Regions from separate parts of the Streptomyces sp. NPDC079141 genome, predicted to be linked through region 2. Evidence: riboswitches for the same ligand, from Rfam matches in the RefSeq annotation. Region 2 holds a riboswitch; the other holds the start of a gene.
The links. A riboswitch is a leader RNA that binds a small molecule or an ion and turns the genes downstream of it on or off. The one in region 2 is predicted to bind S-adenosylmethionine.
Positions count from the first base shown of each region.

Region 1: it holds a riboswitch for S-adenosylmethionine, as region 2 does, so the genes downstream of both, thrC (threonine synthase) here and AB0Q90_RS07320 (aminotransferase class V-fold PLP-dependent enzyme) in region 2, are expected to answer to the same signal.

Region 1 covers NZ_JBFBLP010000005.1:147,736-156,509, forward strand. The annotation lists gene AB0Q90_RS17365 (extracellular solute-binding protein) at 1-102, shown strand, start outside; gene AB0Q90_RS17370 (DUF3263 domain-containing protein) at 138-371, shown strand; gene otsB (trehalose-phosphatase) at 379-1,230, opposite strand; gene AB0Q90_RS17380 (trehalose-6-phosphate synthase) at 1,274-2,677, opposite strand; gene AB0Q90_RS17385 (glucosyl-3-phosphoglycerate synthase) at 2,740-3,684, opposite strand; SAM riboswitch class I at 3,813-3,951, shown strand; gene thrC (threonine synthase) at 3,970-5,253, shown strand; gene AB0Q90_RS17395 (MoaD/ThiS family protein) at 5,337-5,612, shown strand; gene AB0Q90_RS17400 (cold-shock protein) at 6,043-6,246, shown strand; gene groL (chaperonin GroEL) at 6,624-8,246, shown strand; gene AB0Q90_RS17410 (NADH:flavin oxidoreductase) at 8,433-8,774, shown strand, end outside.
Region 2 covers NZ_JBFBLP010000002.1:489,197-497,970, forward strand. The annotation lists gene AB0Q90_RS07290 (hypothetical protein) at 1-244, opposite strand, end outside; gene AB0Q90_RS07295 (heme-copper oxidase subunit III) at 391-1,011, shown strand; gene AB0Q90_RS07300 (c-type cytochrome) at 1,104-1,916, shown strand; gene AB0Q90_RS07305 (Rieske 2Fe-2S domain-containing protein) at 1,913-2,968, shown strand; gene AB0Q90_RS07310 (cytochrome bc complex cytochrome b subunit) at 2,965-4,602, shown strand; gene trpD (anthranilate phosphoribosyltransferase) at 4,726-5,790, shown strand; SAM riboswitch class IV at 5,866-5,982, shown strand; gene AB0Q90_RS07320 (aminotransferase class V-fold PLP-dependent enzyme) at 6,136-7,497, shown strand; gene AB0Q90_RS07325 (Lrp/AsnC ligand binding domain-containing protein) at 7,547-7,828, opposite strand; gene AB0Q90_RS07330 (rhomboid family intramembrane serine protease) at 7,825-8,559, opposite strand; gene AB0Q90_RS07335 (hypothetical protein) at 8,715-8,774, shown strand, end outside.

The DNA of each region.
Region 1 (8,774 bases), on a different contig from region 2:
GTCAAGGACAGGATCGGCAAGGCGGTCGCGCCCGGCGGCAACCCGTCGACCGTGCTCCAGCAGCTCCAGGTGACGGCGGTCGCGGAGGAGAGCGCGGAGTAGCCCCGCTGTCAGTGGCGGCGGCTACGGTGCGGGGTATGGAACAGGAGCCGCTGGGTCGCAGGGAGCAGTCGATCCTCGCCCTGGAACGCCGTGGCTTCCCGGGGCCGGGAGCGAAGGAGCGGGCGATACGCGAGGAGCTGGGGCTGGCCCCCGTGCGCTACTACCAGCTCCTCAACGCCCTCCTCGACGACGAGCGGGCCCTGGCCCACGACCCGGTGACGGTGAACCGGCTGCGCAGGGTGCGCGAGTCCCGGCGCTCGGAGCGGTGAGCGCGGGCTACAGGCGCGCCGCCAGGCTCCTCAGCAGCCTCACCACTCCCGCCGGTCCCTGCACCACCATGTCCGCCCGCTCCTCCAGCTCCGGAACCTCCTCGCTGGCGCTGCACACCAGCAGACCCGGAGTGCCGTCGGTGCGGAGCTTGTCCACGGCCGCGTAGGCGGGGAGATCGCCCAGGTCGTCACCGGCGTAGAGGACCGAGGCCGCGTCGATCTCGCGGACGTAGTCGAGGAGGGCGACGCCCTTGTCCATGCCGGGCGGGCGCAGTTCCAGGACCATACGGCCGGGCTCGACGATCAGGCCGTGGCGGGCGGCCAGTTCGGCGAGGGGCTCGCGCAGGGCTTCGAAGGCGGCCTGGGGGTCGTCGGCGCGGCGGGTGTGGACGGCGACCGCGCGGCCCTTCTCCTCGATCCAGGTGCCGTGCCAGGCCCCGACCCCGTCGAGGACACCGGGCAGCTCGGCGCGGACGGCCGCGACGCCGGGGTCGGGGGCGGGCGCGCTGACGGTGGCGGAGACGGCGTCCCAGCGTTCGGCGCCGTAGTGGCCGAGCACGACGAGGTGCTCCAGGCCGCGAACGCCGGCGAAACCGCCGTAGCGGACGGCGACGCCGGCCGGGCGTCCGGTGACCACGGCGACGGCGGCCACCTTCGGCGCGAGGGCGGCCAGCGCGGGCACCGCCTCGGGGTGGGCGCGGGCCTGTTCGGGGTCCGCCACGATCGGCGCGAGCGTCCCGTCGAAGTCGAGCGCGATCACCGCGCGGTCGGGCCGCGCCAGCAGCGCGTCCAGACCGGCTCGTCCGGCGGGGGTGGAAGGGGTCGGCAGTGCGTCCGTGGAGTCCGTATGGCTGCCCATACGGGGACCATATCCACGGGAGCCGGAGGCACGCATGCAGATCTCAGCCGGTCAGTGCGCGCAGCTGCTCCAGGAACCACGCCGCCGGCGGCAGCGCGGTCGCGGACGCCGCCAGCCGCTTCGTCCGTTCCGCCCGCTCGCCCGCCGGCATCCCCAGCGCCTCGTGGAGCGCGTTCGCCGTCCCCCCGATGTCGTACGGGTTGACCACGACCGCGTCCTCGCCCAGCTCCTCGAACGCCCCGGCCTCCCGCGACAGCACCAGCACGCAGCCCTCGTCGGACACGACCGGCACCTCCTTCGCGACCAGGTTCATGCCGTCCCGGATGGGGTTCACCAGCGCCACGTCGGCGATCCGGTACGCGGCCAGGGAGCGCGCGAAGTCGTCCTTGACATGGAGCACGACCGGCGTCCAGTCCGCCGTACCGAACTCCTCGTTGATCGAGTCCGCCAGCCGCCGCACCTCGGCCGTGTAGTCCCGGTACACCGCCAGGTCCTGGCGGGACGGGTACGCGAAGGCCACGTGCACCACGCGTTCCTGCCACCACGGGAACGCCGTCAGCAGCTCCCGGTACGCCAGCAGGCCCCGCACGATGTTCTTGGACAGCTCGGTGCGGTCCACCCGCACGATCGCCTTGCGCGGCTCCCCGTCCGGCCCCGCCCCGATCTCCGTCCGCAGCGCCGCCATCCGTTCCTCGACGTCGGCCTCGTGCGACCGCTTGCGCAGGAAGTCCGCGTCTGCGCCCAGTCCGTGCACCCCGACCTCGGTGTCCCCGAGGCCGCCCGCGATCTCCGTGCAGCACGCGGTGAACGCGTCCGCCCAGCGGTGGGTGAGGAAGCCGAGCCGGTCGGCGCCGAGCATGCCCTCCAGCACCTCGCGGGCCACCCGGTCGGGCAGCATGCGGAAGTAGTCCACCGGGGCCCACGGGGTGTGCGAGAAGTGGGCGATCCGCAGGTCCGGGCGCAGCCGGCGCAGCATGCCCGGCACCAGCGTCAGGTGGTAGTCCTGGACCAGGACCGCCGCCCCGTCGCCCGCCTCCTCGGCCAGCGCCTCGGCGAAGGCCCGGTTGTAGCGGGCGTAGTTCCCCCACTGCCGCCAGAACTCGTTGTCGAACAGCGGCTCGACCGGCGTCTGGTAGAGCATGTGGTGGACGAACCACAGCACCGAGTTGGCGATGCCGTTGTACGCGTCGGCATGCACCTCGGCGTCGATGTCCAGCATCCGTACGCCGGCCTCGCCGACCCCGCGCCGGACCGCCTCGCGGTCACCGTCGGACAGCGCCGAGCACACCCACAGGGCGCCGGCGTCCGGGCCGATGGCCGACAGGCCCGACACCAGTCCGCCGCCACCCCGCTTGGCGTGCAGCGATCCGTCCTCCTGCACCTCGTAGGACACCGGGCCGCGATTCGACGCGACCAGCACCTGGGCAGCACCGTGCGTGGAAGCCATGTGCTCCAACCTAGCCCGCACCGTAAACGCTCAAACGTACGAGCCGCCCGTCGAGACGTGCGCTACGCCACCTTGCGTGACGCGTACTCGGTGATCTCCACCATCGGCGGCCGCTCCTCCGTGTCCACGGAGTACGTACGTGGCTCGAAACCGTCCTCGCCGCGCTCGAACTGGGTGAGCGAGGGGCGGATGAGATGCCCGCGGGCCAGCCGCAGCTGTGCCGTGCGGTAGATCGCGGCGGACATCCGGCCGAGCGCCTGCCCGTCCTGGTGCCGGTGCTTGCGGACCCCGACGTCGACCTGGGCCAGCGCGTCCAGGCCCACCAGGTGCAGGGCGTCGATCAGCATGCCCAGCTCCACGCCGTAGCCCACCGGGAACGGCAGCTGTTCCAGCAGCGTGCGACGGGCCGCGTACTCGCCGCCCAGCGGCTGCACGAACCCGGCCAGCTGCGGCCAGTGCATGTTCAGCAGCGGGCGGGCCATCAGCTCGGTGACCCGGCCGCCCTGCCCGGCGGCCTGGCCGAGCGGACGGTCGTACATCGCCTTGACCAGGTCCACCCCGGGTTCGGTGAGCAGCGGGCCCACGATCCCCGAGACGAACTCCGACTTGAACTCCTTCAGGTCGGCGTCGATGAAGCAGACGATGTCGCCCCGGGTGACCAGCAGCGAGCGCCAGAGCACCTCGCCCTTGCCCGGCACGGCCGGTATGCGGGGCAGGATCTCGTCCCGGTGCACCACCGTCGCCCCGGCCGCCGCGGCGACCTCGGAGGTACGGTCGGTCGACCCGGAGTCGACGACGACGATCTCGTCGACGAGCGGGACCTGCTGCATGAGGTCGTGACGGATCACGGCGACGATCTCGCCGACCGTCTCCTCCTCGTTGAGCGCGGGCAGCACGACGGAGACCGACTGGCCCGTGCTGCGTTTGGCGGCCAGGATCTTGTGGAGCGGGCGATCGGTCGCGGACCAGGACCGGGTGCTCAGCCAGCGCTCGACTTCTTCCAGCACAGTCTGCGGCTCCTCACGTGTCTCGCGGTTCGGACGGCTCTCTTCACTGTCCTGGCCTTCGGTTACAGTCTTGAGCAACGCTGATGACCATCGCATGTCAGGGGTCGTTAGCGCTTACAACTACATACCGCTCATCCAGAGGGGCAGAGGGATACGGCCCGATGAAGCCCCGGCAACCCTCCAGTCGGTCTCGTTCACGCGAGGCTCCCGGCTAGGGAAGGTGCCAAATCCGTCTCACGACGAGATGCGTCGTGAGGAAGATGAGGAGAAAGGGCCTCGCCTCACATGGCTGTGCAGACTGTTGCAAGCACCGGAAACTCCACTGTCGACCTCGGTCCCGCCGCGGCCCTGAGCTGCCGCGAGTGCGGTCACCGGGTACCCCTCGGACCGCTCTTTGCATGCGAGGAGTGTTTCGGCCCGCTGGAGATCGCCTACGACTTCTCGGCCTACGACACCGAAGAGCTCCGCAAGCGCATCGAAGCGGGTCCCGCGAACATCTGGCGTTATGCGCCGCTGCTGCCCGTCCCCGCGGACGTGGCCGACAAGCCCAACATCAACCCGGGCTGGACCAAGCTCGTCAAGGCCGACAATCTGGCCCGTGAGCTCGGCGTGACCGGCGGTTTGTATGTGAAGGACGACTCCGGTAACCCGACGCACTCCTTCAAGGACCGCGTCGTCGCCCAGGCCCTGGAGGCCGCGCGCGCCTTCGGCTTCACCACGCTCTCCTGCTCCTCCACCGGCAACCTGGCCGGCGCCGTCGGCGCCGCCGCCGCCCGCGCCGGCTTCCGCTCCTGCGTGTTCATCCCGCACGACCTGGAGCAGGGCAAGGTCGTCATGGCCGCGGTCTACGGCGGTGAGCTCGTCGGCATCGAGGGCAACTACGACGACGTGAACCGTTTCTGCTCCGAGCTGATCGGCGACCCGGCCGGCGAGGGCTGGGGCTTCGTCAACGTCAACCTGCGGCCGTACTACGCGGAGGGCTCCAAGACCCTCGCGTACGAGATCTGCGAGCAGCTCGGCTGGCAGCTGCCCGACCAGCTCGTCGTGCCGATCGCCTCCGGCTCCCAGCTCACGAAGATCGACAAGGGTCTGCAGGAGCTGATCAAGCTCGGGCTCGTCGAGGACAAGCCGTACAAGATCTTCGGTGCGCAGGCGGAGGGCTGCTCGCCGGTGTCGGTGGCGTACAAGGCGGGCCACGACGTCGTCCGCCCGCAGAAGCCGAACACCATCGCCAAGTCGCTGGCCATCGGCAACCCGGCGGACGGGCCGTACGTCCTGGACATCGCCCGGCGGACCGGTGGCGCGGTGGAGGACGTGACGGACGAGCAGATCGTCGAGGCGATCAAGGTCCTTGCCAGGACCGAGGGGATCTTCGCGGAGACCGCCGGTGGTGTCACCGTGGGTGTGACGCGGAAGCTGATCGAGAACGGGCTGCTGGATCCGACGTTGACGACGGTCGTGCTGAACACGGGTGACGGTCTCAAGACGTTGGATGCGGTGGCCGGGACTGGTCTGACGGCGACGATTCGTCCCAACCTTGAGTCGTTCCGTGAGGCCGGGCTCGTGTAGCTGTTGTCGTCTGCGGGCCGGTGGGGGCTGGTCGCGCAGTTCCCCGCGCCCCTAGGTTTGTTTCCCTTCCGGAGGTTTCCACCGTGAGCGTTTCCGTTCGCATCCCCACCATCCTGCGCACCTACACCGGCGGCCAGGCCGAAGTGACCGCCGAGGGCGGCACCCTCGCCGAGGTCATCGCCGACCTGGAGAAGAACCACACCGGGATCGCCGCCCGGGTGCTCGACGACCAGGGCAAGCTGCGTCGGTTCGTCAACGTGTACGTCAACGACGACGACGTCCGCTTCGAGCAGGGCCTGGAGACGGCGACGCCGGACGGTGCCGGCGTGTCGATCATTCCGGCCGTCGCCGGCGGCTGATCCTTACCGTCGGTAATCGCCGTCACCAAGAGTTCATCGAATTGCCCTCTCCGTAAGAGAAACGGAGGGGGCAATTCTGCATGGTTGAGCGCGATAGAGTTGGGGAAACAGCGGCTCCCCGCATGCCGGACGCATATGAGCACCGGCTTCGCATGCGATGAGAAGTAGCCAAAGTGTGCGTGTCTTTTGCGCCTTCTGTGCTATTTATGGGGCCCGACTTGCCCTGAATTCGGGCGAATTCTCACTACATTCCGGACCGCGCGCGTCCAGAATTCTCGTCCGATTGACCTGTTGCAGACGGCAGTTGGACAGATACATTCAGCCGCGGTCGACGCGTTCCGGCGCACGCCCCCAAACCGTGGGGGGTGAGGTCTGACCCGGATCCGCGAAGTGTGGATCTGTGCAAGGGCCAGTAATAGGGGAGTTAGGCATGGCTCAGGGCACCGTCAAGTGGTTCAACGCGGAGAAGGGGTACGGCTTCATCGCGGTCGACGGTGGTGCGGATGTTTTCGTCCACTACAGCGCGATCCAGATGGACGGCTACCGCACCCTGGAAGAGGGCCAGCGGGTCGAGTTCGAGATCTCGCAGGGCCAGAAAGGCCCGCAGGCCGACATGGTTCGCGTCACTGCCTGAACGCGCGACCAACGAACCGCAAGCGACGTCTTCTGTTGAAGGGCTCGTGCCTCGGGGTACCCACCCCGCGGGTACGAGCCCTTCGGCATGTCCCGCTCTGTCTCCGTTCGATCCCCGAGAGCCGCTTGCACCCGCCCGTCACCCGACCACCACCCCTCAACGAGCGCCCGCTTCGCGAGCGCGCCTTGCACTCTCTTGGGTCGAGTGCTAATCATTGGCGTTAGCACTCTGAAGGTGAGAGTGACAACGAAGGACCGGGTCGGTGAGGCCCGCGGGCCGGGTGGGGCAAGGATCCACAAGGCATGCGAGCCGTCCGTCGCGGGCGCGGGCGCGGTCCATAGAGGTACTCACCGCCAGTCCTGGAGGGACCACTTCACATGGCCAAGATCATCGCGTTCGACGAGGAGGCGCGGCGCGGCCTTGAGCGCGGTATGAACCAGCTCGCCGACGCCGTCAAGGTCACCCTCGGCCCCAAGGGCCGCAACGTCGTCCTTGAGAAGAAGTGGGGCGCCCCCACGATCACCAACGATGGTGTGTCCATCGCCAAGGAGATCGAGCTGGAGGACCCGTACGAGAAGATCGGCGCCGAGCTGGTCAAGGAAGTCGCCAAGAAGACGGACGACGTCGCCGGTGACGGTACGACCACCGCGACCGTTCTCGCCCAGGCCCTGGTCAAGGAAGGCCTGCGCAATGTAGCCGCCGGCGCCAACCCGATGGCCCTCAAGCGCGGTATCGAGAAGGCCGTCGAGGCCGTCTCCGCCGCCCTGCTGGAGCAGGCGAAGGACGTCGAGACCAAGGAGCAGATCGCCTCCACGGCCTCCATCTCCGCCGCCGACACCCAGATCGGCGAGCTCATCGCCGAGGCCATGGACAAGGTCGGCAAGGAAGGCGTCATCACCGTCGAGGAGTCCCAGACCTTCGGTCTGGAGCTGGAGCTCACCGAGGGTATGCGCTTCGACAAGGGCTACATCTCGGCGTACTTCGCCACCGACATGGAGCGGATGGAGGCGTCGCTCGACGACCCGTACATCCTGATCGCCAACTCCAAGATCGGTTCCGTCAAGGACCTGCTCCCGCTCCTGGAGAAGGTCATGCAGTCGGGCAAGCCGCTGCTGATCATCGCCGAGGACGTCGAGGGCGAGGCCCTGTCGACCCTGGTCGTCAACAAGATCCGCGGCACCTTCAAGTCCGTCGCCGTCAAGGCCCCGGGCTTCGGTGACCGCCGCAAGGCCATGCTCGGCGACATCGCCATCCTCACGGGCGGCGAGGTCATCTCCGAGGAGGTCGGCCTCAAGCTGGAGAACGCCACGCTCGACCTGCTGGGCAAGGCCCGCAAGGTCGTCATCACCAAGGACGAGACGACCATCGTCGACGGTGCCGGCGCCAGCGAGCAGGTCGCGGGTCGCGTGAACCAGATCCGCGCCGAGATCGAGAACAGCGACTCGGACTACGACCGCGAGAAGCTCCAGGAGCGCCTGGCCAAGCTCGCCGGTGGCGTCGCCGTCATCAAGGCCGGTGCCGCGACCGAGGTCGAGCTCAAGGAGCGCAAGCACCGCATCGAGGACGCCGTGCGCAACGCCAAGGCGGCCGTCGAGGAGGGCATCGTCGCCGGTGGTGGCGTGGCCCTGCTGCAGGCCTCCGGTGTCTTCGAGAAGCTGGAGCTGGAGGGTGACGAGGCGACCGGCGCTGCCGCCGTCAAGCTCGCCCTTGAGGCCCCGCTGAAGCAGATCGCCGTCAACGCCGGCCTTGAGGGCGGCGTCGTGGTGGAGAAGGTCCGCAACCTCACCCCGGGTCACGGCCTGAACGCCGCGACCGGCGAGTACGTCGACCTGGTCGCCGAGGGCATCATCGACCCGGCGAAGGTGACGCGCTCCGCGCTGCAGAACGCCGCGTCGATCGCCGCGCTGTTCCTCACCACCGAGGCCGTCATCGCCGACAAGCCGGAGAAGGCCGCCGCGGCCGCTCCGGGCGGCATGCCGGGCGGTGACATGGACTTCTGATCGACTCCGGTCGGTCAACGTCCTTACCGAGGGCGGCACTTCCTGTTCCGACAGGGGGTGCCGCCCTCGGGCGTGTCCGGGGTCACAGTGCGGACGGAAATGGCGGGTCGGGCGGGGCGGTTCTCCCGTACGCAGGGTCCATGCGCATGCACATACCTGCCGGTACCCCCTTTAAGGAGCTCTTACGTGACCGTCACCGCGTCCGACGCCGCCTCCCGCGCCGCCGACATCCTCTCCCGCCCGGCCACCATCAACGGCCTGACCGTCCGGAACCGCATTGCGATGGCGCCCATGACGCGCCAGTTCTCCCCGGGCGGCGTTCCGGGGGCGGACGTGGCCTCGTACTACGCACGCCGTGCGGCCGCGGGTGTCGGGCTGATCGTCACCGAGGGCACCTACGTCGGCCACGAGTCGGCCGGTGAGAGCGACCGCGTGCCGCGCTTCCACGGCGCGGAGCAGCTGGCGGGCTGGGCGAAGGTCGCCGAGGCGGTGCATGCCGCGGGCGGGAAGATCGTGCCGCAGCTGTGG
Region 2 (8,774 bases):
TGAACACCTCGTCCTTGATCTGCCGGCACACCCCCATGCCCCCCATGGGCACGGCCTCGCCGTCCAGCACACAGACGTCGATCCCGCCCTTGTCCAGCTCCTTCAGCACCGCCGCAGGCGTCGCGCACTCCACGAACTCGACCAGCGGCACATCAGGAGCCGGCCGCCTGCCGGAGGCAAGCCGCACCTGCTCGCGGGTGTTGGAGTCGTCGCTGTAGACCAGCACCGTGGCGGTCGGCTGCATTGTTCCTCCGTGACGTCAGCGTCGTTAAGGACAGGCCCGTTGGGGCGGATGCTACTCCCATGAACACCACGTCAACACCGGTATGGAGCAGGGAGACACTCCGAACGGCACCCCCCGGAGTGAGGGCGGGATAAGCGACCGACATAATGTCGGTCGTGGCGACAGCAACGACAGTAGAAACCGGGCACGCGCACCCGTCGGTCAACCGACCGAACCTCACCAGCGTCGGAACCATCATTTGGCTGAGTTCCGAGCTGATGTTCTTCGCGGCCCTCTTCGCGATGTACTTCACCCTCCGATCGGTGACCGGTCCAGACTTCTGGAAGGAGAAGGCGGACTTCCTGAACTTCCCCTTCTCCGCGACCAACACCACGATCCTGGTGCTCTCCTCCCTGACCTGCCAGCTCGGCGTCTTCGCCGCCGAGCGCGGTGACGTGAAGAAGCTCCGGATGTGGTTCATCGTCACCTTCGTGATGGGTGCGATCTTCATCGGCGGCCAGGTCTACGAGTACACCGAGCTGGTGAAGCACGAGGGCCTCTCGCTCTCCTCCGACCCGTACGGCTCGGTCTTCTACCTGACCACCGGCTTCCACGGCCTGCACGTGACGGGTGGCCTCATCGCCTTCCTGTTCGTTCTTGGCCGCACCTACGCGGCCAAGAGGTTCACTCACGAGCAGGCGACCGCCGCGATCGTCGTGTCCTACTACTGGCACTTCGTCGATGTCGTCTGGATCGGCCTCTTTGCCACGATCTACATGATCAAGTAGCCGGGCCCGCTCCCGCGCGCTGCGAGCACACGAGCAAGCAAGCGCACATCCCAGAAGCATCGACGCAGAAGATCCTGACACCGGGGTAATCCGTGAAAAAGCTCTCCGCACGACGACGCCATCCGCTGGCGGCGGTCGTCGTCCTACTCCTCGCGCTGGCGGCCACTGGGGGGCTGTACGCCTTTGTCGCGCCCACGGGCAAGGCGCAGGCAGACGAAACCGCCCAGTCTCTCGCCATCGACGAGGGTAAGAAGCTCTACGCCGTAGGCTGCGCCAGCTGCCACGGAACCGGCGGTCAGGGCTCCTCCGACGGTCCGAGCCTGGTGGGCGTCGGCGCCGCGGCCGTCGACTTCCAGGTGGGCACCGGCCGCATGCCGGCCGCGACCTCCCAGGGCGCCCAGGCGCCGCGGAAGAAGGTCGTCTACACCCAGGCCGAGATCGACCAGCTCGCGGCGTACATCGCCTCGCTGGGCGCCGGTCCGTCCATCCCGACCGAGGCCGAGTACGCCCCCGAGGGTGCCGACATCGCCAAGGGTGGCGAGCTGTTCCGCACGAACTGCGCGCAGTGCCACAACTTCACCGGCAAGGGTGGTGCGCTGACGCACGGCAAGTTCGCGCCGACCCTTGAGGGCGTGGACCCGAAGCACATCTACGAGGCCATGCAGACCGGCCCGCAGAACATGCCTTCCTTCCCCGACACCACGCTGTCGGAGCAGAACAAGAAGGACATCATCGCGTACCTCGACGCGGTCAACAGCGACGACACCGAGAGCCCCGGTGGTCTTGAGCTGGGCGGACTCGGTCCGGTCAGTGAGGGCCTGTTCGCGTGGGTCTTCGGACTCGGCGCGCTGATCGCGGTCGCCGTCTGGGTTGCCGCTCGGACCGCAAAGGCCAAGAAGTCATGAGTAGCCAAGACATTCCAGAAGAGAACCTGCCCGCAGAGCAGGACGCACACGGCGCGGTGAGCGTCGCGGACGACAAGGACCCGTTCGCGGACCCCGGCCTGCCGCCCCACGAGCACCGGATCCAGGACATCGACGAGCGGGCCGCCAAGCGGTCCGAGCGCTCGGTCGCCTTCCTGTTCACGGTCTCGATGCTGGCCACCGTCGGCTTCATCGCCTCCTACGTGGGGATCGACGCCGACAAGTCGGTCTACATCTTCCCGCTGGGTCACATCAGCGCGCTGAACTTCGCGCTGGGCATGACGCTGGGCATCTCGCTGTTCTGCATCGGCGCGGGCGCGGTCCACTGGGCCCGCACCCTGATGTCGGACGTGGAGATCGCCGACGAGCGGCACCCGATCGAGGCTCCGCCCGAGGTCAAGGCCAAGGTTCTGGCCGACTTCGCGGACGGCGCCAAGGAGTCCGCGCTCGGCCGCCGCAAGCTGATCCGCAACACGATGTTCGGCGCGCTGGCCCTGTTCCCGCTCTCCGGTGTCGTCCTGCTGCGCGACCTCGGCCCGCTGCCCGAGGACAAGCTGCGCCACACCCTGTGGGCCAAGGGCAAGTTGCTCGTCAACATGAACACCAACGAGCCGCTGCGTCCTTCGGACGTCGCGGTCGGCTCCCTCACCTTCGCCAAGCCGGAGGGCCTGGAGGAGCACGACCACGACTTCCAGAAGGAAATCGCCAAGGCGGCCCTGATGATCGTCCGGATCCAGCCGGACAACATCAAGGACAAGCAAGAGCTTGAGTGGTCGCACGAGGGCATCGTGGCGTACTCGAAGATCTGCACCCACGTCGGTTGCCCGATCTCGCTGTACGAGCAGCAGACGCACCACGCGCTCTGCCCCTGCCACCAGTCCACCTTCGACCTCGCCGACGGTGCCCGAGTGATCTTCGGCCCGGCCGGTCACGCCCTGCCGCAGCTGCGCATCGGCGTGAACGACGAGGGCTACCTTGAGGCGCTCGGCGACTTCGACGAGCCCGTTGGTCCTGCTTTCTGGGAGCGCGGATGAGCACTACGACGACCCCCGAGTCCCGCTCTCGCGGGAAGGCACCGGCCGGCGAGCGCGTCGCCGACTGGGCCGACGGCCGGCTGGGGATCTACTCCCTGGCCAAGGCCAACATGCGCAAGATCTTCCCCGACCACTGGTCGTTCATGCTGGGCGAGGTCTGCCTCTACAGCTTCATCATCATCATCCTCACGGGTGTGTACCTGACGCTGTTCTTCCACCCGTCGATGAACGAGGTGGAGTACCACGGCAGCTACGTCCCGCTGCAGGGCCAGCTGATGTCCGAGGCGTTCAACTCGACCATGCACATCTCCTTCGATGTGCGCGGTGGTCTGCTGATCCGGCAGATCCACCACTGGGCGGCGCTGATCTTCCTCGCCGGCATGTTCGTGCACATGATGCGCGTGTTCTTCACGGGTGCGTTCCGCAAGCCGCGTGAGGTCAACTGGCTGTTCGGCTTCCTGCTGTTCGTCCTGGGCATGTTCACCGGCTTCACCGGTTACTCGCTCCCGGACGACCTGCTCTCCGGCACCGGTGTCCGCTTCATGGAGGGCGCGGTCCTGTCCGTGCCGATCGTCGGCACGTACCTGTCGTTCTTCCTCTTCGGCGGAGAGTTCCCGGGCGGCGACTTCGTGGCCCGCTTCTACTCGGTCCACGTCCTGCTGCTGCCGGGCATCATGCTCGGTCTGGTGGTCGCCCACCTGATCCTGGTCTTCTACCACAAGCACACGCAGTACGCGGGCCCCGGCAAGACGAACAACAACGTCGTCGGCATGCCGCTGCTGCCGGTGTACATGGCCAAGGCCGGCGGCTTCTTCTTCCTGGTCTTCGGTGTCATCGCGGTCATCTCCGCGATCGCCACGATCAACCCGATCTGGTCCATGGGCCCCTACCGTCCGGACCAGGTGTCGACCGGCGCCCAGCCCGACTGGTACATGGGCTTCTCCGAGGGCCTGATCCGTGTCATGCCGGGCTGGGAGGTCAACTTCTGGGGTCACACGCTCGTCCTGGGTGTGTTCATCCCGCTGATGATCTTCCCGCTGGTCCTGGTCGCGATCGCGGTCTACCCGTTCATCGAGTCCTGGGTCACCGGCGACAAGCGCGAGCACCACATCCTGGACCGCCCGCGCAACGCGCCGACCCGTACGGCCTTCGGTGTCGCCTGGATCACCTGGTACATGGTGCTGCTGATCGGTGGTGGAAACGACCTCTGGGCCACCCACTTCCACCTGTCGATCAACGCCATCACCTGGTTCGTCCGGATCGCGTTCTTCGTCGCGCCCGTCATCGCGTTCATCGTCACCAAGCGGATCTGCCTCGGCCTCCAGCGCCGCGACAAGGACAAGGTGCTGCACGGCCGCGAGTCGGGCATCATCAAGCGCCTGCCGCACGGTGAGTTCATCGAGGTGCACGAGCCGCTCAGCCAGGAGCAGCTGCACACGCTCACCGCGCACGAGCAGTACAAGCCGGCCGAGATCGGCCCGACGGTCGACGAGAACGGTGTCGAGCGCAAGGTGAAGGGCTCCCAGAAGCTGCGCGCCAAGCTCAGCGAGGCGTACTACGGCGAGGAGTCCCAGATTCCGAAGCCGACCGTCGAGGAGTACAAGGAGATCACGAGCGGCCACGGCCACCACTGATCGCTGCGGCGTCGCCACGCCGGCCAAAGGGCCCCGTCCGGTCTTCGGACGGGGCCCTTTGCCATGCCTTCCGGCTGGATAGGGTGGGGTCCACAGTCATCTACGACACCCAGGAGCGGCCTTATGAGCGCTGTGACCCCCGCTGGAGGCGACACCGCGGCGGGCCGTTCCTGGCCCGACGTCCTCAGCGCCCTGCTCGCCGGACGGGACCTGAGCGCCGGCGACACGGCGTGGGCCATGAACCGCTTCATGAGCGGCGAGGCGACGGACGCCCAGATCGCCGGCTTCATGGTGGCGCTGCGGGCCAAGGGAGAGACCGTCGAGGAGATCAACGGTCTCGTCGAGGCGATGTACGCGCACGCGCAGCCGCTGGACATCCCGGGGCCGGCCGTCGACATCGTCGGCACGGGCGGCGACCGGGCCAGGACGGTCAACATCTCGACCATGTCGGCCATCGTGATCGCGGGCACCGGGGCGAAGGTCGTCAAGCACGGCAACCGGGCGTCGTCCTCGGCGAGCGGCTCGTCGGACGTGCTGGAGAAGCTCGGCATCAACCTGGACCTGTCGCCCGAGCGGGTGGCGCAGGTGGTGGACCAGGCCGGGATCACCTTCTGCTTCGCGGCCAAGTTCCACCCCTCGATGCGGTTCGTCGGCGCGGTCCGCCGGGACCTGGGGATTCCGACCTCGTTCAACCTCCTCGGCCCGCTGACCAACCCCGCCCGGGTCACCTCCTCGGCGATCGGCTGCTTCGACACCCGTATGGCCGGGCTGATGGCCGGTGTGCTGGCCGAGCGCGGCTCGTCCGCACTGGTGTTCCGCGGCGACGACGGGCTCGACGAGCTGACGACCACGGCCACCTCCCGGGTGTGGATCGTCCGCGACGGCAAGGTCACCGAGGAGGCCTTCGACCCGCGGGAGGTCGGCATCGAGCTGGTCCCGGTCGAGGCTCTGCGGGGCGCGGACGCGTCGTACAACGCGGAGGTCGCCCGGCGGCTCCTGGACGGCGAGACCGGCCCCGTGCGCGAGGCGGTGCTGCTGAACTCGGCGGCGGCGCTGGTGGCCCTGAACCCGACCGAGGCCCCCCTGACGGACCAGATCCGCGCCGGGATGGCGAGGGCCGCGGAGTCCATCGACTCGGGGGCGGCGAAGCGGACGCTGGAGCGCTGGGTGGCGGCCAGCAACGCGTAGGTTCCGTGCCGGGATGTCCCGCGATCCGGACACGGGTTGCGGGACATCGATCACTTCACGTACGTTCCTGTACCAGGTCATGAGTGACAGTCATGAGGCCCCGGCCGACTGTCCGGCAACCCTCCGTCCGTGGCGGGGTGCCCCGGGTGAAGACCAGGCCGTAGCCACAAAGGCTTACGGCAAGCGCGGACCCCTCGCGTCACCAGGGGTCCTGGTCGTCGAGGAGTCTTCCGTGAGCAAGCGAATGCGATAGGGCCGCAGAGCCCCGCCTCCGCATCCCCTTTTCTCCGCTTTTCCCGCATGCCGTTGCCTGCTGCCGGCATGCCCTCTCACGGGAGTTCCGTCATGTCTGTCTCCAGCGTTGCCGCCGACCAGTCCGTTTGTGCCCCCCTGGCCGTTCTGGGCCGGGATGTCACGGTCCCGCTCGTCACCGGCGGCGAGGTCACCTACGCGGCCCTCGACTACGCCGCCAGCGCCCCCGCCCTCCAGCGGGTCTGGGACGACGTGGCGGCCTACGCGCCGTACTACGGCAGCGTCCACCGGGGCGCCGGATACCTCTCCCAGCTGTCCACGGACCTCTTCGAGAACGCCCGCAGGACCGTCGCCGAGTTTCTCGACTGCCGCGCCGACGACCAGCTGATCTTCACGCGCTCCACCACCGACTCGCTGAACCTGCTGGCCGCGGCCCTCCCTGCCGACTGCCAGGTCTTCGTCTTCGAGACCGAGCACCACGCCTCGCTGCTGCCCTGGCAGGACGCGAAGGTCACCTACCTCAACGCCCCGCGCACCCCGCAGCAGGCCGTGGCCACCCTGGAGCGCGCCCTCGCCGACCGCGACCCCTACGGCCCGGCCCTGGTCTGCGTCACCGGCGCCTCGAACGTCACCGGCGAGCTGTGGCCCGTACGGGAACTCGCCGCCGCCGCCCATGCGCACGGCGCCCGGATCGTCCTCGACGCCGCCCAGCTCGCCCCGCACCACCCGGTGTCCGTCCAGGATCTCGACGTCGACTGGGTCGCCTTCTCCGGCCACAAGCTCTACGCCCCCTTCGGCTCTGGCGTACTGGCCGGCCGCGCCGACTGGCTGCGCGCGGCCGACCCCTACCTCGCGGGCGGCGGCGCCAGCCGCAAGGTCACCCGGCGCGAGGACGGGGGAGTGGCCGTGGAGTGGCACGAGAGCGCGGCGCGGCACGAGGCCGGGTCGCCGAACGTCATCGGTGTCTACTCCATCGCGTCGGCCTGCAAGGCGCTGACGGAGGCGGGCTTCGACACCCTGGTCGCCCGTGAGCAGCACCTGATCGAGAAGGTCCGGGCGGGCCTCGCCGAGGTCCCGGAGGTGCGTGTCCTCTCCCTGTTCGGCGACGACGCCCCGCGGGTCGGCGTGATCTCCTTCGTCGTCGAGGGCTGGAACAGCTCCCACTTCGCCGCCGCGCTCTCCGCCGAGTACGGCATCGGCGTCCGCGACGGTCTGTTCTGCGCCCACCCGCTGGTCCGCACCCTGCTGGGCAGCGACCCGCAGACGCAGGGTGAGTGCGGTGCCCCCGAGGCGGCGCCCGGCGAGAAGTCCCTCAACGCGATCCGGGTCAGCTTCGGCGCGGGTACGCCGGACGAGCACGTCGAGCGGTTCGTGAACGCCGTGCGCGAACTCGTCACCGACGGCGCGAAGTGGAACTACCGCACGGAGGACGGGCGTTGCGTCCCGGCGGTCTGAAGCGGATCGGGGGTGTGCGGCGGTCGCCGCACACCCCCGATCCCGTGTCCTAGCTGTCCAGGCCGAGCGCGAACGCCGCCTCCAGGTCGTGCTGCGAGTACGTCCGGAACGCCACGTGCGTGTCCGTGCCCTCCACGCCGGGGATCTTGCTGATCCGGCCGGGGATGACCTCGGCGAGGTCCTCGTGCTGCTTCACCCGGACCATCGCGATCAGGTCGTAGGTACCGGTGACGGAGAAGACCTCGCTCACGCTGTCCAGCGAAGCGATCTGCTCCGCGATCTCGGGGATCCGGTCCACGCTGGTCTTGATGAGGACGATCGCGGTGATCACGGCTGGTTCTCTCCCTCGGGGGCCGGCGTCGCTGGGGTGGCCTTCACTCTAGTCGTACGGCCGAACCGCACCCAGGCGAAGCAGAGGCCCAGGCCGAAGCCCACGAGGTGCGCCAGATAGGCCACCCCCGGCCCGCTCGCCGCCCGCCCCGCCGCCAGCCACTGCAGGGCCGCCCAGAACGGCAGCACGATCCACGCCGGGAAGCGCAGCGGCAGGAAGAACAGGAACGGCAGCAGGCTGGTCACCCGGGCCCGTGGGAACAGCGCCAGGAACGCCCCGAGGACCGCGGAGATCGCGCCGGACGCGCCGACCAGGGACTGCTCGGAGTCGGCGTTGGCGGCCGCGTAGCCCAGCAGGGCGAGATAGCCGCAGCCCAGATAGAACAGGGTGAACTGGACGCGGCCCATCCGTTCCTCGGTGAGCACGCCGAAGACGTAGAGAAACAGCATGTTGCCCAGCAGGTGCACCCAGCTGCCGTGGACGAAGAGGGCCGTGGCCGGGGTCAGGGCGGCGCGGGCCGAGCCTTCGAACAGTTCGGCCGGGACCACGCCCCAGCGGCGGAAATAGGCGCGCTGCGCGGCGAGCAGTTCGTCGCCGGTGCCGTACACCGGATTGAGGCCCGAGGCGGGGCCGATCAGGAAGATCAGCGAGCACAGGGCGATCAGTCCGTATGTCACCGGCGAAGGCGTCCGGACCGCTCTGCCGACCGTTGTGCTCCAGTTGCTGATCATGAACACAGAGCATGACGTAACAGGATGGAATAGAACAGACTGCCTCGCCGCCGTGGACGCCCGAGCGGCGAGTCCCCGCCAGGCCGTAGGGTTACGAGCCACACGCACCGGGGACACCGGTGAGTCACCGACACTGGAAGGAAAGAACAGTCGCGATGACGGTTCCCCTGCCGACCGCCACCACGCGGTGGCGCTGCACCCTCTGCGGCAACCTC